DNA from 4 places in the Streptomyces sp. NPDC096040 genome. Region 2 is predicted to be linked to each of the others. Evidence: riboswitches for the same ligand, from Rfam matches in the RefSeq annotation. Region 2 holds a riboswitch; each other region holds the start of a gene.
The links. Region 2 has a riboswitch for cyclic di-AMP ahead of ABTY98_RS13920 (M23 family metallopeptidase). Riboswitches for the same ligand answer to the same signal wherever they lie in the genome.
Positions count from the first base shown of each region.

Region 1: linked by a shared signal. The riboswitch ahead of ABTY98_RS19725 (C40 family peptidase) and the one ahead of ABTY98_RS13920 (M23 family metallopeptidase) in region 2 are both predicted to bind cyclic di-AMP.
Region 3: linked by a shared signal. The riboswitch ahead of ABTY98_RS30995 (transglycosylase SLT domain-containing protein) and the one ahead of ABTY98_RS13920 (M23 family metallopeptidase) in region 2 are both predicted to bind cyclic di-AMP.
Region 4: linked by a shared signal. The riboswitch ahead of ABTY98_RS09300 (transglycosylase family protein) and the one ahead of ABTY98_RS13920 (M23 family metallopeptidase) in region 2 are both predicted to bind cyclic di-AMP.

Region 1 covers NZ_JBEOTA010000013.1:157,571-162,592, forward strand. The annotation lists gene ABTY98_RS19705 (8-amino-7-oxononanoate synthase) at 1-1,106, shown strand, start outside; gene ABTY98_RS19710 (DUF397 domain-containing protein) at 1,166-1,393, opposite strand; gene ABTY98_RS19715 (helix-turn-helix domain-containing protein) at 1,403-2,263, opposite strand; gene ABTY98_RS19720 (ATP-binding protein) at 2,476-2,934, shown strand; gene ABTY98_RS19725 (C40 family peptidase) at 2,968-3,441, opposite strand; cyclic di-AMP (ydaO/yuaA leader) riboswitch at 3,445-3,626, opposite strand; gene ABTY98_RS19730 (hypothetical protein) at 3,989-4,297, opposite strand; gene ABTY98_RS19735 (ATP-dependent Clp protease proteolytic subunit) at 4,305-4,940, opposite strand.
Region 2 covers NZ_JBEOTA010000009.1:69,316-74,337, reverse strand. The annotation lists gene ABTY98_RS13930 (SGNH/GDSL hydrolase family protein) at 1-492, opposite strand, end outside; partial or broken gene ABTY98_RS13925 (DUF6250 domain-containing protein) at 581-1,341, opposite strand; gene ABTY98_RS13920 (M23 family metallopeptidase) at 1,550-2,491, opposite strand; cyclic di-AMP (ydaO/yuaA leader) riboswitch at 2,494-2,657, opposite strand; gene ABTY98_RS13915 (alpha-galactosidase) at 2,971-5,022, opposite strand, start outside.
Region 3 covers NZ_JBEOTA010000026.1:62,947-67,968, forward strand. The annotation lists gene ABTY98_RS30980 (FAD-dependent oxidoreductase) at 1-1,096, shown strand, start outside; gene ABTY98_RS30985 (hypothetical protein) at 1,396-1,857, opposite strand; gene ABTY98_RS30990 (HAD family hydrolase) at 2,003-2,809, shown strand; gene ABTY98_RS30995 (transglycosylase SLT domain-containing protein) at 2,819-3,304, opposite strand; cyclic di-AMP (ydaO/yuaA leader) riboswitch at 3,308-3,505, opposite strand.
Region 4 covers NZ_JBEOTA010000006.1:64,031-69,052, forward strand. The annotation lists gene eno (phosphopyruvate hydratase) at 40-1,335, opposite strand; gene ABTY98_RS09300 (transglycosylase family protein) at 1,702-2,385, opposite strand; cyclic di-AMP (ydaO/yuaA leader) riboswitch at 2,389-2,560, opposite strand; gene ABTY98_RS09305 (transglycosylase family protein) at 2,755-3,768, opposite strand; gene ABTY98_RS09310 (cytochrome P450 family protein) at 3,984-5,022, opposite strand, start outside.

The sequences.
Region 1 (5,022 bases), on a different contig from region 2:
AACAGGCGGAACTGCGCCGCCGCGCCGGACTGGTACGGACCCTGCGCCCCCGCCCCGCCGACTCCCCGCTGCTGGACCTGGCGAGCAACGACTACCTGGGCCTCGCCCACCACCCGGAGGTCGCCGAGGGCGCGGCCGGGGCGGCCCGGACCTGGGGCGGCGGCTCCACCGGCTCCCGGCTGGTGACCGGCACCACGGAACTCCACACCGAGCTGGAGCGCGAGCTGGCCGAATTCTGCGGGTCCGAGGCGGCCCTGGTCTTCTCCTCCGGCTATGCCGCCAACCTCGCCGCCGTCACCACCCTCGGCCCGCACGGCTCCCTGATCGTCTCCGACGCCCTCAACCACGCCTCCCTGATCGACGGCTGCCGGCTGGCCCGGGGCGCCACCCAGGTCGTCGGACACGCCGACCCGGACGCCGTACGCAAGGCGCTCGGCACCCATGAGGGACCCGCGGTCGTGGTCTCCGACTCGGTGTTCTCGGTGGACGGCGACGCGGCACCGCTCGCCGCACTGGCCGAGGCATGCCGGGAGCGCGGCGCCGGGCTGCTCGTGGACGACGCCCACGGGCTCGGGGTCCTCGGGGACGGCGGGCGGGGCGCGCCGTACGCGGCCGGGCTCCGCGGCGCCGACGACGTGGTCGTCACGGCGACCCTCTCCAAGTCGCTGGGCAGCCAGGGCGGGGCCGTGCTCGGCCCGACCCGGGTGATCGACCATCTGGTGAACGCGGCCCGGACCTTCATCTTCGACACCGGCCTGGCCCCGGCCGCCGCGGGCGCGGCCCTGGCGGCGCTACGGCTGCTGCGCCGCGAGCCGGAACGAGCGGTGCGGGCCCGCGAGGTCGCCGCGGAACTGCACGCACGGCTGACCGCCGCGGGTCTGGAAGCGGTACGTCCGGACGCCGCGGTGGTCTCCGTGCGGGCACCGTCCCCGGAGGGGGCCGTGCGGTGGGCGGCCGACTGCCGTACGGCAGGCCTGGCCGTGGGCTGTTTCCGTCCGCCTTCCGTGCCGGACGGCATCTCACGGCTCAGGCTGACCGCCCGTGCGGACCTCTCCGGGGCCGAGATCGAACGCGCTGTACAGGTGATCGGCGAGACACGACCATGAGTCGGCGTGACACGGCCGGGCCTTGCCCATATGCGGATACGGAGTCGGTTACGGGCTGATCAGCCGGTGAGCGCCGACACGAAGCCCGCCCAGCTCCCGGGGGAGAAGAGCAGCGCGGGTCCGGCCGGATCCTTGGAGTCGCGCACGGCGAGCAGTCCGGTCAGCGGACCGGAGTGCGGCCGTGCCGTCTCCACACAGTTGTTCGCTCCGGTGCTGTAGCTGCTGCGCAGCCACCGCAGTCCGTGCAGATCAGCACTTGAAGGTACGTTCCGAGGCAGTGCAGTCATGGTGCCTCCTTACGCGCCGTCACCTATCCCGGCGATGTAATCCAACGAGTCCTCGGTCGAAAGGGCGTGGATCTGAAGGGTGTTGAAGGCCTCCGCGTACGCCTGGAGGTCTTCTTTCCGTTCGAGGTAGAGGCTACTCGTCAACTGGTCGACAACAACCACATCCAGATCAGAAGTGCTCGGAAATGAGAAGATTACGAAAGGACCGGTGATGCCGATATGGGCTCCGGCCGAGAACGGCAGCACCTGGAGCCGTACCTGGGGCAACCGGGCCGCCTCCACCAGCCGCTCCAGCTGTCTGGCCATCACGCCCGGGCCGCCGACCTCCCGGCGCAGCACCGCCTCGTCAAGGACCGCGCTCAGTTCCAGCGGCGGACGGTTTCGCAGCACGTCCTGCCTGGCCAGACGCACCTTCACCAGGGCGTCCAGCGCCTCGTCGTCGAGCCCGTCCACGGCCGCCCGGGTCACGGCACGCGCGTACTCGGGGGTCTGCAGCAGCCCCGGTACGACCGAGGTCTCCAGCGTGCGCATCGCGCTGGCCTGCGACTCCAGACTGATGAAATCCCGGTAGGTGGGCGGCAGCACCCCGCGATAGGCATGCCACCAGTGGTGCCGCCCGGCGGTGTCCTCCGACCCCGCCAACACCAGCAGCAACTCCCGCAGTTGCCCCTCGACCACGCCGTAGGCGTCGAGGAGTAACCGCACATCGGCCGGTTTCACACCGCTGGCGCCGGTCTCGATCCGGCTCACTTTCGACTGATGCCAGCCCACCAGACGAGCGGCCTCGCCGCTCGTGAGGCCGGCGCCGGTGCGCAGCGTGCGCAGTTCGGCGCCCAGTTTCCGGCGGCGTACCGCGGGACCGTTCTGCATGGGCTACTCCTTACTCCTTCCGAGCCGCCCAAATACGCTCTGAGGTCGCAGAGTTCACCGCATCGAGCGACAGATATATGCATATCTTGGTGGATCGCTCCCCTGACCGCCCTGGTAATGGCAGTCTGACGAAGAAGCACCAGTCCGGGACCGTACTCGAACCATCCGCGCCGTGTCGGGCTCCGGTCCCGTGGGAAAGGGACGACGTCGCCATGGCAGACCACCTGGAAGCATCCGTCACTCTGCCGAGCGATCCCGCCTCGGTCTCCGCGGCCCGCTCCTATGTGCTGGGCACCCTCGCGGAATGGGGGCTGCCACCGGAGACGGAGACCGCGGACACCATCCGCCTCATTGTCTCCGAGCTCGCCACCAACGCGGTGCAGCACACCTTCGGGCAGTCACCCACCTTCACGGTGGACCTCGTCCTCCACCGCGACGAACACCTGCGCATCGGCGTCACGGACAGCCATCCGCGCTTCCCCAAGAGACTCCCCGCCGCGGTGCAGCAGGACAACGGGCGCGGCATGGTCATCATCCGCTGGCTCACCGCGGAGTGCGGCGGCAAGCTCCGGGTGCGCCCCACCCGGGAGGGCGGCAAGACCGTCTTCATCGAGCTGCCCTGGGCAGTACCGGCCGGCACGGTCACCGTGGCCGGCCAGCAGGAACCGTAGCCCTGAGCTCCTGCCGGCCGACTCTCGGCGGGGTCAGCTGACCCGGCCGTACCAGACGCTCCGCGTCCAGATCTTCTGGAGCTTCACCACGTCCCCGGTCTTCGGGGCGTGCCAGATCCTTCCCTTCCCGGCGTAGATGCCGACGTGGTACACGCTGGAACCCGAGTGGAAGAAGACCAGGTCCCCGGCCTTGCGGTTGCCGGCCGAGATGTGACGGGTCTTGTTGTACTGCTGGGCCGCCGTACGCGGGAGCTTCTTGCCCGCTTTCTTGAACGAGTACAGCGTGAGCCCGGAGCAGTCGAACCGGTTCGGCCCGGTGGCGCCCCACCTGTAGGGCGAGCCCTTTTTCGAGGCAGCGATCTGAAGTGCCTTCGTCGCTATCGTGGCGGCCGAGGCGTCGGAGGCGACACCCGGGATCACGATGGAGCCACCCACGGCGGCGATGGTGAGCGCCGAGGCCGTGCCGGCCCGCGCCATCAACGACGGAACACGATTGAGCGCAGTCATGCGCAACCCTTCGTCAGCCGCCTGTGAAGGATGACCTGTCGGATTCGGGCTGGCGAAGTTGCCCGGCCGCGTTGCCGCGGCTTCACCCCAAGGGCTGCTCGGCCCGGTCATGGTGCGACCGTTCCGGCGACCCGTCGTGCTTGGGTCCTCCACTCCTGCCGATCCACTTCCGTCGACCGGTCATCCAGGCGGCGGCAGGACTCGGCGTCCGCCCGGACCGCCCCGCCGTTGTAGCGGGGGCTTGTCGTCGACAGGGATCTTCACTCACGCCTGTCCGAAAATCCCAACGGAATCGGGGATTTGTGGGTTTACTCACCACCCACCCGTTCGGGTGGACAGTGTTGTGTTCGATTATCCGTCAACTGCCCTGCGTAGCCCCGGACCTGCGCCGAAGCCTTCCGCGGGCACCTCCGGGCGCGCACGTCGAGCGACCTCGGCGGTCAGGTAAAACCACGCCAACCTCCGCCGAACGGCGGTAACCCCTTTGGGTCGTTTCGACTCCGGTCCGGTCGGCCGGTGGACGTGTCGCACCGGACTTCCGCGTGCGTCACCGTACGCAGTCGGGCGGGAGTGCGACGCGGGCGGTCCGGCGCTCACCGTCGAGTACCCGCAATGCCCTTGCCAGCGTGTCCCCGTGGAGCTCCGTCTCACCCCGTCGGTGCATCAGGGCCAGTGCGTCGCGCAGCTCGGACGCCGCGCGCACCAGCGCCTGCGCGGCGCGCAGCCCACGATAGGTGTCCTCGTTCTGCGCCGGGTTGATACGGCCCAGCAGATCGACCACGTCCAGGTAACGGTCGATCAACTCGCCCTCGGCGCGGGTCAGCGCGGGCAGCGGCGGAAGCTCCGGTGGCAGCATCGGCCGCTCACCCCGCGTCCGGCAGACCGAGGGAGGTCCTGTGGCTGGGCACGACCCGGTCCACCAGCCCGTACGCCAGCGCCGCTTGCGCGTCCAGGACCAGATCCCGCTCCAGGTCCTGGTGGACTTGGTCCGGCGTGCGCCCGGTGTGCCGGACGAGCATCTCTTCGAGCAGCGCGCGGATCCGGTCCAACTCCGCCGCCTGGATGACCAGATCACTCGGCTGGCCCTGTACCGGTTCCGGCAGCGACGGCTGCTGGAGCACGATGCGCGCACCCGGCAGCACGGACCGCTTGCCGGGTGTGCCCGCCGCGAGCAGCACCGCGGCCGACGCGCCGGCCTGCCCCAGGCAGATCGTCTCCACGTCACAGCCGACGTACTGGACCGTGTCGTAGATCGCGGCCATCGCGCTGAACGAACCGCCCGGAGAGTTGATGTACAGCGAGATGTCCCGCTCAGGCGCCGCGTGCTCCAGGTACATGAACTGCGCCATCACATCGTTGGCCGAGGTCTCGTCGACGGGCGTGCCGAGGAAGACGATCCGCTCCTCCAGCAGCTTCGAGTACGGATCAAGAGTGCGCTGCCCGGCGCTGGTGCGTTCGGTGAACTCGGGCAGGACGTAGCGGGCGGACGGTCGGGTCATGGCGTACCCCTCCTCGCGGCTGAGGCGTCTCAGCGGCCGGACTCTCACTACAAAATGTACAGGACGTACAGATCCTGGCGAG
Region 2 (5,022 bases):
CCGGTCCTGCACGGTCTTCAGGGACCACAGGTCGAGGACCGGGCAGCCGTACCGGTCGGCGACGGCCCGGACATGCCCGTTGTAGGTGGCGATCTTGCCGCGCAGATGCTTGAGGACGGGCACGCCACGGGTGTCGAAGCCGGTGGTCACCAGTACCATGCCGGCGGCTTCGGTCAGTTGGGCCACGGCCCGCTCGAACCGCTCGGCCACCTCGTCGGGGTCGGTGCCGGGGCGGATGATGTCGTTGCCGCCCGCGCAGAAGGAGACCAGGTCCGGGGCGAGCTCCAGGGCCTGCGGCACCTGGTCCGCCACGATCTGGTCGAGCAGTTTCCCGCGTACCGCGAGGTTGGTGTACTCGAAGTCGCCCTCGGGCCGCCGGTCCGACAGCAGTACCGCGAACCGGTCGGCCCAGCCGACGAACGCCCCGTCGGGGCCGGGGTCGCCGACACCCTCGGTGAAGCTGTCCCCCACCGCCACGTACGACCCGATCACTGATGCCTTGTCACTCTTCGAATCGTCTGCCACATCGGACCATGATTCACCTTCGACTGTGACCTACGCGACCGTAATAAGGGGTTGACTAGCGGTGAGATAAGACACTTCTAAATACTTCACCAAGGTTGGAATAAGGCCCTGACCAGCGACGTTGAGGTGATGATCGCCAGACGTCGAAGTCGCTGAACCTGAAGTGACTCCAGGTGGCACGGAAGGCGAAGTACCCACGCGTGCAGGGGCTCCAGGTCGGTGTGGTGGAACACCGGTCGGCCGTTGTTCCACCATTGCACAGCCGCGCCGTCGGAGACGATTCGCACACGGTTGGGCCGGTTCGCGACCAGGAGCGGTTCGGTGTGGTCGTGGACCAGCGGCCGTACGCCGGGCTCGCCGACGTAACGGCGGAGCCCGGTCGTGGTGCTGTAGTCGGCGCCGTAGCCGGCGTAGTACGTCTTCAGGTAGTCGTACTCGGCGAGCACGCCACCGCGCGGGATGGACGAAGAGGTCGTGAGGGGAACGGACGTCGGTGGCGTTCCAGAAGTTGTCGAGGTCAGAGACTCGGTCGTTGGCGCCGCCCGCCGACACCGGTGTGGCGGTGTACTCCAGGACGTACGGCCCCTCCAGACGGTGGCGCCGGCGGGCACGTCGACCTCCAGGATCCCGTGCGAGGCGGCGACGGTGCCGGCCTGCTCCAGTTCCACGAACCACTGGCCGAGGCCGTGGCGGAAGTCGTCGTGGGCGATCAGCCGGGCGATGCCGGGGCGCGGCGCTCGCATGCCAAGCGGGTACGAAGCCCGCGAGGGCGGCTCCGGCGGCCAGGGCTCCGAAGCCTCGGCGGGTGGTCGTCATACGGCGGGTTCCTTCCGTCGGGGCGCGAGTGAGGGCGAGCGCATGAGCGGAAAGCGCTTGGACCCGGCGGGATCGCTGTGCCGCCGCCCCGCCTTCGCTGTCGACGACCCGAGCACTCCTGCCACGAGAAAGCAACGCGCCGAAGGCCGGACCCGGGGATCGGGGGTCCGGCCTTCGGAGTGCGTGTCAGATCGGTGAAGGCGCCTGGTCAGCCGACGGCGAGGCCCTTCGAACGGAGGTAGGCGACCGGGTCGACGTCCGAGCCGTAGTCGGGGGTGGTCCGGATCTCGAAGTGGAGGTGCGGGCCGGTCACGTTGCCGGTGGCACCGGAGAGGCCGATCTGCTTGCCCGCGGTCACGGTCTGGCCGACCGAGACGGAGAGCGCGGAGAGGTGGCCGTACTGCGCGTAGTAGCCGTCGGCGAGCCTGATGACGACCTGGTTGCCGTAGGAACCGCCCCAGCCGGCCGTGACGACCGTGCCCGCGCCGACGGCCTTGACCGGGGTGCCGGTCGGGACGACGAAGTCGACACCGGCGTGGTAACCGCTGGACCACATGCTGCCGGCCACGTGGTAGCCGGTGCCGACCGTGGCACCGGTGACCGGGAGGGTGAAGCCGGAGGCCGTCGTTGTCGACGTGCCCGAGGGGAAGGCCGAGTTCGAGGACGACGACGAGGACGAGGAGGGGGTGGACGACCGCGAGTGGGACCGCGTCTCGGATCGGGAGTCCGAGTTCGGGGTCCGTGTCGTCGTCGTGTGACGGCCGCTGAGGGTGAGCTTGAGACCGGGGTGGATCAGCGAGGGGTTGTCGCCGATGGCCTGCCAGTTGTCGGCGTAGAGCCGGTGCCAGCCGCCGTCGACGTTCTGCTCGCGGGCGATCTTCGAGAGATAGTCGCCGGGCACCACCGTGTAGGTGTGGTGTGTGGAATTCTCGGTGGCGGACTTCTGAACGGCGGCCTTCCGTACAGCCGTCTTCTCGATGGTCGGAAGCGACTGCGTGGCCTTTTCGGAAACGGACTGCGCGGTGGCCGCGTGGGCGCCGGTGGCCCCCATGAGCGGCAGAGCCAGCGCGGCGCCACCGGTTCCGGCGACGGCCATGGAGCGGGTGAAACGCTGGGTCTTGGGGCGGCGGTGCTTACCCTTCGCGGGCATGACGCATTCCCCTCCGGCGCCCGCGAGGTGAGCTGTCGGGTCCGGGCTGGAGCTGCCCGGCACACGCGGGAAGACGTGGCTGCACCCCTAGCCGTCCCGGGAACCGGAACAGGCGGTCATACCTGGTGGGTCCCCCGCTCCTGCCGTGCACGGGTGAGTGTGTGTGGGGACTCCGGGCGGTGGCAGGGTTCGGCGTTCCGCCCGGATGCGTGGCGAACGTAAGCGAGCAAGACGCACCCGGACAAGCCACCGGTTCCGCCTGTCCGAGTTTCGCTTGATCCGTTACGGGAATTCCCGGTCACCCTCCGTGTATTCCGGCTTTCCTCGCTTTCCTGATCCCCTTGAAAAGCACGGTAATTACGTGGACATGACGCGCGACGGACGGTCACGAATATGGCGCTCCTCACGCACGTCACGTCACGCCACGTCCCTCTATTCCAGGGCGAGTTGCAATGAAGGGGCCAATTCGGACAGAAGACTCAGATGCGGCGCAGCCGGAGAACTGCCGCATCCAGGTCGCCATGCAGCTCTGTGCGCAGCCCGTGATGCAACAGAACAGCACCTCGGTGCACTTCGCCCGTTTCGCGGCATTCATACGACGCTGTCGGGTCGAGCTCCTGCAGTCGCAGTGCCGGCATCGGCTCGCCGTAGCTCTGCGCCTGGAGCCAGGTGAGGACCACGGTCTCGTCGCCGAGCGTGTACTGCACCGCGCTGAGCCCGCCGGTCGGCGGCCGCAGCCGGAACTGGTCGCCGCGCTGCACCAGGGGCCGGATGTCCTTGTAGAGCTTCACCCAGCGGCCGGCCTCGGCGAGCTCTTCCTCGGTCCACTGCGAGAGGTCGCCGCCGACGCCGAGCGCCCCCGCCATGGAGCTGACGAAGCGGAAACGCAGCGAGCTGACCCGGCCGTTGAGCTGATGGTTCGGGCTGTCGGTGACCCAGGCGGACATCACCCGGGCGGGATGGATCTGGCTGAAGCCGTGCTGGATGGCGAGCCGGTCCAGCGGGTCGGTGTTGTCGGAGGTCCACACCTCGTCGGTGCGGCTCATGATGCCGAGGTCGATCCGGCCGCCACCGCCGGAGCAGGACTCGATGGCGACGTTCGGGTGCGCTGCCCGGAGCCGGTCGAGCAGGGCGTACAGCCCGCGGACGTGGTCGACCCACAGGCGCTGCGGATACGGCTCGCCGGGCCAGCCCGCGTCGGTGAAGCAGCGGTTGAAGTCCCACTTGACGTAGTCGATCGGGGCGCTGGACAGCAGGGTGTCCAGCTGTCCCCAGAGGTACTCCTGGACGTCCTCGCGGGCGAGGTTGAGGACGAGCTGATTGCGTAGTTCCGTCCGCTTCCGTCCCTGCTGGTACTGGACCCAGTCGGGGTGCGCGCGGTACAGGTCGCTGTCCGCGTTGACCATCTCGGGTTCGACCCAGATGCCGAACTGCATGCCGAGGGCGTGCACATAGTCCGCGAGGGGCTTGAGCCCCTTCGGGAAGCGGTCGGGGTTGGGCGTCCAGTCGCCGAGGCCCGCGCGGTCGCTGGTGCGGGCGCCGAACCAGCCGTCGTCGACCACGAACAGTTCGACGCCGATCGCGGCGGCCCGCCGGGCGAGGGTGGCCTGCTGCTCCTCGGAGATGTCGAAGGTGGTGGCCTCCCAGGAGTTGAACAGCACCGGCCGGTCCCGGTCTGCGTCCGGGATGATGTACGCCCGCTGGTAGGCGTGCCAGGCGCGGCTCGCCCCGCCGAAGCCGCCGTCGGTCCACAGGCCCGCGAAGACCGGGCTGGTGTACGACTCGCCCTCCGCCAGCATCAGCAGGCCGGAGTCGTCGTAACCGGCGCCGCCGGTGATCTGCACCCGCGCGTCGGGGAGTTGGGCGACGGCGATCCGCCAGGAGCCGGACCAGCCGAGGGCACAGCCCCAGACCTCGCCACGCTCCTCGGTGGCGTCGGTGTCGAGGGCGACCCAGGGCAGGTGCTGGTGGCCGGTGTGGCCGCGGCGGCTGCCGATGACCTTCTCGCCGTAGGTGAGCGGAGCGCTGGTGAGGCGGGACTCGGCGGCCCAGCGGCCGTGCAGCTGGGAGAGCCGCCAGCCCTCGCGGTCGGGGAGCGTCCAGGCGGCGGGGTCGGCGCGCAGCAGCTCCACGCGCGCGTCACCCTCGTTGTCGACGGTCACCCAGCGCTCGACGACATCGCCGCGCATCCGGTAGTGCAGGGTGATGACGATCCGGTCGTCCCGGAAGCGAAGCCGGAGTCCCTCACCGTTCGCGGCATCCCCGGTGCCACCGTCCGTCTCGTACGACTCGAAGGTCCACTCGGTGCCGCGGCGTTCCTCGGTGCGCACGGAGAGCGCGGGGCGGACGAAGCGGGGGCCGCCCTCGACGGGGTACTCCTCACGGCCGTCCAGCGGGGACTCGAAGGCCCAGTAGCGGGGCAGCGCCCGGGTGCTGAGCTCCTCGGCGTCGGCGAGCCCGATTTTGGGGCCCCAGTGCAGGTGGAGCAGCTCGTCGTCCTCCGTGAGGTGCAGCGCGTAGCTGCTGCCGGG
Region 3 (5,022 bases), on a different contig from region 2:
CATGGTCAGCTGGCGCGACCACATGCCCGAGGGCATGCTCCTGAAGTCGACGCCCGCCGCCTCCAACCTCGACTGCCCGCAGCGCGGGCACACCCTCGCCGACTACTGCGACGCGGCGGGCATCCGCAGGCTGGTGACCGACGAGGACGTCATCCCGGTGGAGACCTTCATCGGCTACGGCGAGTGGTTCCAGCAGAAGCTGGTGCCCGAGCTGGAGCGGGTGCGGGTGGTCTCCGTGGACCGCGACAAGGCGGCCGGGTTCGAACTGAAGTTGGACTCGGGAGAGTCGTTCACCGCCCGCGCGATCGTCGTCGCCACCGGCCTGTCGGGACTCGCTCATCTCCCCGCGGTGCTCGCGAAAACGGCGGCGGACGGGCCCACGAGCCCCGTCTCACACAGCTCTCAGCACCACGACCTGACCCGCTTCTCCGGCAAGGAACTGATCGTCGTCGGTGCCGGACAGTCCGCGCTGGAGACGGCGGCTCTCGCGGCCGAGGCGGGCGCCCAGGTGCGGGTGGTCTCACGCGGGCGCGGCAAGGTCACCTTCGGCGCCCCGCCCTGGGACCAGCCCCGGCTGCGCCCGGAGTCCCCGTTCGGCCGGGCCTGGTCGCTGTGGGCGCTCAGCTACTACCCGCACCCCTACCGCTACCTCCCCGCGCGGACCCGCCACTACCTGGTCCGCCGGGTGCTCGGCCCGCTCGGCGCCTGGTGGCTGCGCGACCGCTTCGAGGGCAAGGTCCAGGTCCACGAGGTCGCCGGCGTGACCGGCGCCGACACCTCCGACGGCGCCCCGGTCCTCACCGTCCGCACCCACGACGGCCGTACCGACCGGCTCACCGCCGACCATGTCGTCGCCGCCACCGGCTACCGCGTGGACACCGCGGCGATGGACTTCCTCGGCCCCGAGCTGCGCACCCGCGTCGCAGTCAGCCGCGGCGCCCCGAAACTGGGCGCCGGATACGTCTCCTCCGTGCCCGGCCTGTACTTCACCGGCCTGCCCGCGGCGGCGTCGTACGGCCCGGTGATGCGGTTCGTGTGCGGTACGGAGTTCGCCTCGCCGCGCCTGGCCAAACACCTGGCGGCTGCCCACGCCTGACGCCCGCCTCGCCCACCGCTCGCGGATCCGGCCCCGCCCACCCGCACTCGGGGCCAGGCGGCAGCCACCCCTGGATCCGCGCCGACACCCACCTCCGGGGGCGGGGCCTGTCACCCCGCCCCCAGGGCCCGCCTGCCACCCCGCCCTCGGGGCCGGCCCGCCACCCCGCCCCGGGGCTACGCGGCCTCGGCCGCAGCTGCCAGGTCAGGAACTCCTCGATCGTCTCGGGCGGATTGGCCGCTTCCGTGGCCTCGGCCTCCGATCCCGGGCAGTACATGTAAGACCACCACCGGCAGCGGTCACCCGAGGACCTTCTCGATGCGGCCCCCGCCGTGCGGATCATGTGCCAGCCGTATGCACGGGTCGGCGAAGTGCAGCCCCAACGGCTCGCGCCCCGCGTCCAGTTCGGCGTTCTCGCCGTACCCGTCGAACCAGAGTCCGAGCCGCCGGACCTCCTCGGTGGACAGCACGCCGCCGACCGGGTCCTCGGGACAGTTGCCGAGCATCTCGAAGCCGCCGAGGATCCAACGCCCGTAGTTCCAGCGCGCCTCGCCGGGTCCGCCGGGTCCCGTTCGGCCTCGTACTGGCTCTCGGTGTTGCAGCCGGCCGCCACGTACGGTCTGAGCTCGCCGTCGTCGACACGCCGGATGCGGAACGACGGCGTAGATCTCCGGCCGCAGCGCCCGGGGAAACCGCTCCAGCACCTCGGACGCCGATTCCAGCAGACGCGCGCGGGAGTCTCCCGGTCCAACCGTCACCATGGCCGCCCCCGTCCGATCGGTGCCATCAACCCACCGCCAACGTAACGCGGCCCACTGACAAGGCCCCATCACTGAGGCAGCGGGCGCCACTTGAGGCCGAAACGCACAGTGAGTCTCAGGGGCGTGCTGTCCGTATTCTCTGATCATGGTCGCACCCACCCCGTACTCACTGATCGCCACCGACCTGGACGGCACGCTGCTGCGCACCGACGACACCCTGTCGGAACGGTCGCTCGCCGCGCTCGCGCGGGCCGGCCGGGCCGGCGCCCGGCATCTCGTCGTGACCGGGCGCCCCGCGCCGAGAGTGCGCCCCCTCCTGGACGACCTCGGCTGCACGGGACTCGCGGTCTGCGGCCAGGGAGCGCAGGTGTACGACGCCGGCACAGCCCGGCTGCTGTGGTCGGTCACCCTGGACCGGGAGCTGGCGGAGACCGCCCTCGGCAAGATCGAGGCCGAGGTCGGACAGGTGTACGCGGCGGTCGACCAGGACGGCGTGGACGGGCTCACGCTCATCGAGCCGGGCTATCTGATGCCGCACCCCACGCTGCCCGCGCTGCGCGTCGGCCGGCGCGACGACCTGTGGTGCGCGCCCATCAGCAAGGTGCTGCTACGGCACCACACCCTGTCCGATGACGAGCTGGCGGCGACCGCGCGCTCGGTGGTGGGGTCGCTGGCGACGGTCACCATGTCGGGGCCGGGGACCGTCGAGCTCCAGCCGTGCGGGGTGACCAAGGCGACCGGGCTCGCGCTGGCCGCCGACCATCTGGGGCTGAGCCGCGAACAGGCCGTCGCCTTCGGGGACATGCCCAACGACATCCCCATGTTCGACTGGGCGTCCTACGGGGTGGCGATGGCCAACGCCCATCCCGAACTCAAGACGGTGGCCGACGAGATCACCTTGTCGAACGAGGACGACGGCATCGCCGTCGTCCTCGAAAGACTCTTCCGCTGACGGCGCCGGTCAGTACGCGCCGTGCACGTTGTCGATCGAGCCGTACCGCGCGGCGGCGTAGTTGCAGGCGGCGGTGATGTTCGCGACCGGGTCGTATATGTCGAACGACGTGCCGGCCACGTGGTACGCGCTGAACGTCGGGTCGATCACCTGGAGCAGCCCCTTGGACGGGATGCCGGCGGCCGCGTTGGAGTCCCAGAGGTTGATGGCCCGCGGGTTGCCGGAGGACTCACGGATCACGTTGCGGTAGATGCCGTTGTAGCTGCCCGGGATCTTCTTTTCAGCCATGATCGCGAGCGACTCGCGGATCCAGCCGTCGAGGTTGTTCGGGTACCCGGCGAGCGTCGTCGAGGCCGTCGAGGTGGAGGTGGCGGCGGAGGCGGTGGTCGCCCCGATGAGCGGGAGGGCGAGAACGGCGGCGCCGGTGCCGGCGATGGCAAGCGTGCGGACGACGCGGTTACGGCGGGGACGGCGGTGCTGATCGGCAGCAGACATGGCGAAGTTCCTCTCCGTCGCCTACGAGGTGAGCTGTCGGGTTCGGGCGCGGGGAGTGCCCGGCCGCACCGCCCGAAGGCGAGGCGACTTCACCCCTAGCCGTTCCGGTACGACGTCCGTCGTTGACGTCGGCCGCCCGGTCCCGCGACTTACCTGGATCCCCCGCTCCTGCCGTGCGAATGGACTCGTCGATGGGTCACGACGGGCGGCGGCAGGATTCGGCGTCCGCCCGGCGAGCGGGAACGTATGCGAGAGCACATGTCCGGAACAAGTGCTGGATTCACACAACACACCGATTGACCTTGATCTGAGTCGTATGGGGTACTTGATCCTTTGCGGCTGCCAAGCCTCAACTCGCCCACAGGAAACGGAAAGAAAGGTTCGTCCTGGCTTTTACGGCCTCCCGACCAACGTGACCCACTTCACGAAGTGGCAATCGCGGCAAATCCGACATAGGCGATTCGTGAAATCCGTTTTTCCGGGCATCGATGGAAAAGCGTTCGGCCGTCATTCGTGCGGATTGCCCTAATTGGGGTAAGCGGAGTGGTGTGCATCACAGGCGATTTCGGGTATTGCCCGAATTGTCTAATTCGGCGGAATTCCGGCTCGGTAGGCGAACCGGCGGGCCCGACCGGGTGCGGGTCGGCAGTGGGCGCTGCTCGTCCAGTCCATCTGTTCAGATGGTTCATCCGGTCGTGTGCATCTCCGGCGCGCCCCTCGTGAACTCCGTACGGTCCGGGTACGCGCGCGTGCCGCTGATCGAGCGCGGCGCCGGAAGGTCGGCGCCCGACGGCTACGTCCGTTCGGATTCCTCGACGGCGACGGGTCGGCCAAGTCCGCGGAGCAGGCGTGGAATTCAAGTGCGTGGGCCCCGGCGGGCGTACATGATTCCGGTCACGTTGGGGGAGGGATGGGCGGGCCCGCCGACCCGGCGGCGGGCGAGGCGGCAGTCCACGCGCGCGTGTCCACCGTGAGAGGGGAACCTCCGCCGCCCCACACGTCGTTGTCATAGCGGCCGTCCGTGGAGTAGGCCACGGCGACCGCTTTGAGCGGCTCGGGTGCGAGGGTCGTCACCCGGAGCGAGATGCAGCCGTCCCGGGGGATGTCGGCCGCTCGACGGTCGCGGGGCCTGCCGGCCGGCCGAGGCATGTCCATGACCCATCGGGCACGGTCGGCGCCGGCGGCCGCGCGGGCCCGTCCGGTCGGTGAGCTCGGCGGGGGAGGTCTTCGAGCGGCGCGGGGGCGGTCTCGTCCGTCCGTGGGCACCACGCCCGTGGGAACGACGTTCGGACGGCGAAGGGGATGAAGGGGGGTGCGGAGGTCGTCGTGCGTGGTCTTGTAGGGGACGGATGTACGGGTACGGATCGACTCGATCTGAACCCCGTCGGCTTTGACGGGCCGCGGAGGGGGTACCTCCGGGCAGGTGACGTCGGTCGGAGAAGACATGGCCGTCCGTGGTCGGGGCTCTGTGGGACGGCCCGCCGTCCGACCCGGTGACGGCGCTGGTCCGGGACGCGGTTCGCCCTCCGGCCCGGGACACGACTTGAGCCCCGGTTCGGGACAACTGGCGGTACTTCCTGTTAAGTCATTGGATGTCAGGTCGTATCGGCTGATCAAAAACATACCGGTCGTGATCCGATAGTGCCCGGGGTGTAACGATGGGCGCCCTCGGTGATCGAAACCTGACCGGATACGCTGACTTGAGTGATGGCAGCGAC
Region 4 (5,022 bases), on a different contig from region 2:
TGACCCCGTAAGGGTCAGCCCGGTCAGCCCTTGCTGTGCCTACTGGTCCGCAGAGCGGAACCGCGGGAAGGCGCTGCGGCCGGCGTACACCGCGGCGTCGTCGAGGATCTCCTCGATGCGCAGCAGCTGGTTGTACTTGGCGACGCGCTCCGAGCGGGCCGGGGCACCGGTCTTGATCTGGCCGCAGTTGGTGGCGACGGCGAGGTCGGCGATGGTGACGTCCTCGGTCTCGCCGGAGCGGTGGGACATCATGCACTTGAAGCCGTTGCGCTGGGCAAGCTCGACGGCGTCCAGGGTCTCGGTGAGCGAGCCGATCTGGTTCACCTTGACGAGCAGCGCGTTGGCGGCGCCGTCCTCGATGCCGCGGGCCAGGCGCTCCGGGTTGGTGACGAAGAGGTCGTCGCCGACGATCTGGACCTTGTCGCCGAGCTTGTCGGTGAGGACCTTCCAGCCGGCCCAGTCGTCCTCGAACAGCGGGTCCTCGATGGAGACCAGCGGGTACGCGGAGACGAGCTCCTCGTAGTACTCGGTCATCTCGGCGGCCGAGCGGGACTTGCCCTCGAACTCGTACTTGCCGTCCTTGTAGAACTCGGACGCGGCGACGTCGAGCGCCAGCGCGATCTGCTCGCCCGGGACGTATCCGGCCTGCTTGATCGCCTCGAGGATGAGGTCGAGGGCCGCGCGGTTGGACTCCAGGTTCGGGGCGAAGCCGCCCTCGTCGCCGAGGCCGGTGGACAGGCCCTTGTTCTTCAGGACCTTCTTCAGGGTGTGGTAGACCTCGGCACCCCAGCGCAGCGCCTCGGAGAACGACTCCGCGCCGATCGGGGCGATCATGAACTCCTGGATGTCCACGTTGGAGTCCGCGTGCGAGCCGCCGTTGAGGATGTTCATCATCGGCACCGGCAGCAGGTGCGCGTTGGGGCCGCCCAGGTAGCGGAACAGCGGCAGGTCGCTGGCCTCGGAGGCGGCGTGGGCGACGGCGAGGGAGACGCCGAGGATGGCGTTGGCGCCGAGCGAGCCCTTGTTGTCGGTGGCGTCCAGGTCGAACATGGCCTGGTCGATCAGGCGCTGCTCGGTGGCGTCGTAGCCGACCAGCTCCGGGCCGATCTGCTCGATCACGGCGAGGACGGCCTTCTCGACGCCCTTGCCCAGGTAGCGGTTGGGGTCACCGTCGCGGAGCTCGATGGCCTCGAAGGCGCCCGTGGAGGCGCCGGACGGGACGGCGGCACGACCCGTGCTGCCGTCGTCGAGGCCGACCTCGACCTCGACCGTGGGGTTGCCTCGGGAGTCCAGGATTTCCCGGGCTACGACGACGTCGATGGACGGCACGAGCATCTCCTTCTTGGGATGTGACGCTGGTTGTGCGGGCGCACGCGGGCCTTGTCGGCCCTTGCTCAGCCTTGCGACTAGAGCCTAACCGTCCCGGGGCCGTCAGCCGGCCGACCGACCGGCCCGTGGACACACAGACGGTACTCATTGTTCACGCGCGGAACAAAGGGGGGCCCGATGAAGAACGGAAGAAGAGCGGGTCAAGAAGAGGACGGCAAAGAGAAACCCCGCCCCGGTGCGTACGGGGGAAAACGCACCGGAGCGGGGGCTCGTGGGGGGACGGGGGTGGCCCTCACGTGCTCCTCACTGTGAGGAGCACGGCTGTGCGGGCGCTGTGGTTCAGCTGGCGCCCGCCTATTACTTCGCGGGCGCTTACTTCAGGTGCAGCTGCTGACCCGGGTAGATGAAGTCGGCGTCGTCGACGATGTCCTTGTTCAGCTTGAACAGCGCCTGCCAGCCGCCCTTGACCTTGTGCTTCTCGGCGATCGAGCTGAGCGTGTCGCCCTTGACGACCTTGTACTCGCCGTCGCCCTTCTTGACCTTCTTGCCGGTCGGGGTGGTGACGGTCTTCTTGGCGGCCGGACGCTCGGCGGAGCGGGAGGCGGCCTGGGTGTCGGTCGTACGGCTGCTGGCGCCGCTGTTCGACGAGCTGGAGCTGGAGGACGAGCTGCTGCCGGTGTAGGCGGCGCTGGACAGGCCCGTGCCGCAGACCGGCCAGGCGCCCTTGCCCTGCGCGGCGAGGACCTTCTCGGCGATCTCGATCTGCTGCGCCTTGCCGGCCTGGTTGGCCTGCGCGGCGTACTGGGTGCCGCCGTACGCGGCCCAGGTGGAGGCGGAGAACTGCAGACCGCCGTAGTAGCCGTTGCCGGTGTTGATGGCCCAGTTGCCGCCGGACTCGCACTGGGCGACGGCGTCCCACTCGGAGGCGGTGGCGGCGGAGGCGGTGCCGGACGCCATCAGCGGGGCGGCGATGGCGACACCGGTCACGCCGGCGAGCGCGGCGGCGCGGGTGGCCTTGGACGGACGACGGTGCTTGCCCTTGCCGGAAAACAGCATGGTGGATCCCCTCACCGACGCCTGCGAGGTGAGCTGTCGGGTTCGGGCCGGTTGAGTTGCCCTGCCGCGCACCTCGCGGTGCGCGGCTTCACCCCGAGCCGGACACGGCAGCCTCAACTACCGGTCCCGGCACTTACCTTGGGTCCCCCGCTCCTGCCTACGGCGCTTGACGCGACGACTGTTCCCGGGCAGTCGCTGGCAGGACTCGGCGTTGCGACGGCCGGGGCTCGTGGTGACGAGCGGCCTTGACCGTAAACAGGCGATCAGGTGAATTTCAAAGATGATCAGGGCTTCTGAGACTCATCCCACACTTTCACCAAACCGGACATTTGACTTCTAAGTGGGGCGGTTCGAGAGCGCCAACTCCCGCTAGTCTTCGTCCGTTTCAGTGCCGAGCTTCAGGGTCTGACCGGGGGCGATGTGGTTCGGGTCGGTGCCGATGTCGGCCTTGTTGGCGGCATAGAGCGCGCGCCATCCTCCGTCGAGGTCAAGGGAGTCGGCGATGGAGGCGAGGGTGTCGCCGTCCCGGACGGCGTAGGTGCCGGCGTCACGGGAGGCGTGACGGCCGGAAGAAGTCGCACTCTGACCGTTTGTCACGTTTTCGTCCGCCGAGCCGCCGCGATGCTTGCCGCCGCCACTCACGGCTCCCGTGTCGACCAGGCTCCAAGAGCCGCCGGTCTGCCATGAATCGTCCGACTCATCGGCTTCGGACGCGACGACGGGGTTCTCGCTCGCCTTCGAGGTGCCGGAGCCGTTGGATCCCGACTTGTCCGCCTTGGTGGAGTCGGCAGGGGCGCCCGTACCCGAGTCCTCACTCGCGCTCGGGGACGGGGTGGCGGAGCCGGCTCCGGAGTTCGCGGCACCCGAGGAGGAGTTGGACGAGCCGGAATCAGATGAACCGGATGAATCAGATGAAGAGGACGAATCTGACAACCCGGAGGACGAGTCGGAGGAGCCCGACGTGTTGTCCGATCCGTCGAGGCCCGTGTCGACGTTCACCGAGGCGTCGTCCGAGGAGAGCCCGGCGAGCAGGGCACAGGTCCGCCAGGGCTTGGTGCCCTGGTCGGCGAGGATCTTCTCGGCGACGGCGATCTGCTGTGAACGGCTCGCCTGGTCCGGCGTGGTGGCGTACTCCTGGCCGCCGTACTGGTCCCAGTCGTCCTGGGACATCTGCAGGCCGCCGTAGTAGCCGGTGCCGGTGTCCATGCTCCAGGAGCCGCCGCTCTCGCACTCGGCCACCCGGTCCCAGGTGCTGCCGTCGGCCGCGTTGGCGCTCGCCGCCCCGAGGAGCGGGATGGCGATGGCGGAGCCGGTCACGCCGGCCGCGACGAGGATGGCCGGAGCCTGACGGGGGCGACGGTGACGACCGTTCCCGGAGAGCATGCGGAAACCTTTCGAGCGACAGCGGTGACCGGCGACGGGTCCCGCCGGGGCGTCGCACTGATGGGTGAACGTATAGGCAGACGATCACTTGTCACAAGTTAATGCCGCGCAGATCACGTGAAGATCACAGACTTGAACACTGGTCATCTTTGCCGGTGGGAGGCCGGAGGGAGGCGTGCCGGTGGCGGATGCCGTGGTGGGTGCCGGTGGTGGGCTCATCGGCCGTCGGGAGTGAACTCCACGGGGAGCGTGCGCAGTCCGCGCATGATGAGCCCGCCGCGCCAGCGCAACTCGCTCTCCGCCACCGCGAGTCGCAGGTCGGGGAGACGGCCGAGGAGGGTGGCGAGCGCGGTCTGTCCTTCCAGGCGGGCGAGCGGGGCGCCCAGGCAGTAGTGGATGCCGTGGCCGTATCCGAGGTGCTGGTTGTCCCGGCGTGCGAGGTCGAGCGTGTCCGGCTCGGCGAACCGCTCCGGGTCCCGGTCCGCGGCGGCGAGTACGACGAGGACCGGGTCGCCTGGCGCGATGCGCTGCCCGCCGATGCCGAGCGGCTCGGTGGCGAACCGCCAGGTGGCCAGCTCCACCGGCCCGTCGTAGCGCAGCAGTTCCTCGACACCGGTCTCCAGCAGCCCGCGTTCGCCGGCGGCGAGGGAGTCCTGGAGGCGGCGGCGCTGTGCCGGGTGGGTGAGCAGGGCGTACGTCCCGTTGCCGATGAGGTTGACCGTGGTCTCGAAGCCGGCGAACAGGAGGATGAAAGCCATGGCGGCGGCCTCGTTCTCGGTGAGGTGCTCGCCTTCGTCGGAGGCCCGGATGAGCCCGGAGATGAGGTCCTCACCGGGGGCGGGCTCGGCGGACAGCGCCTCCCGCTTCCGGTGGATCAGCTCGGCCAGATATCCCCGCATCTTCTTCACGGACCGCGCGACCCCGCCTCGCGGCCCTCCCCCGTGTCGGATCATCATCCCCGCCCAGTCCCGGAAGTCGTCCTGGTCCTCACGGGGGACGCCCAGCAGGTCGCAGATGGCGTAGATGGGCAGCGGGAAGGCGAACTCATGGATGAGGTCGGCCTCGCCCCGGTCCGCGAACCCGTCGATGAGCCGGTCGGTCAGCTCCTGCACCCGGGGCGCGAACTCGGCGACCCGGCGCGGTGTGAACGCCTTGCTGACCAGCCGGCGCAGCCGGGTGTGGTCCGGCGGGTCGATGTTCAGCAGATGCGTCATCAGCTCGGCCTTGCGCTCCCCGGGGATCCCGGTCTTCCCC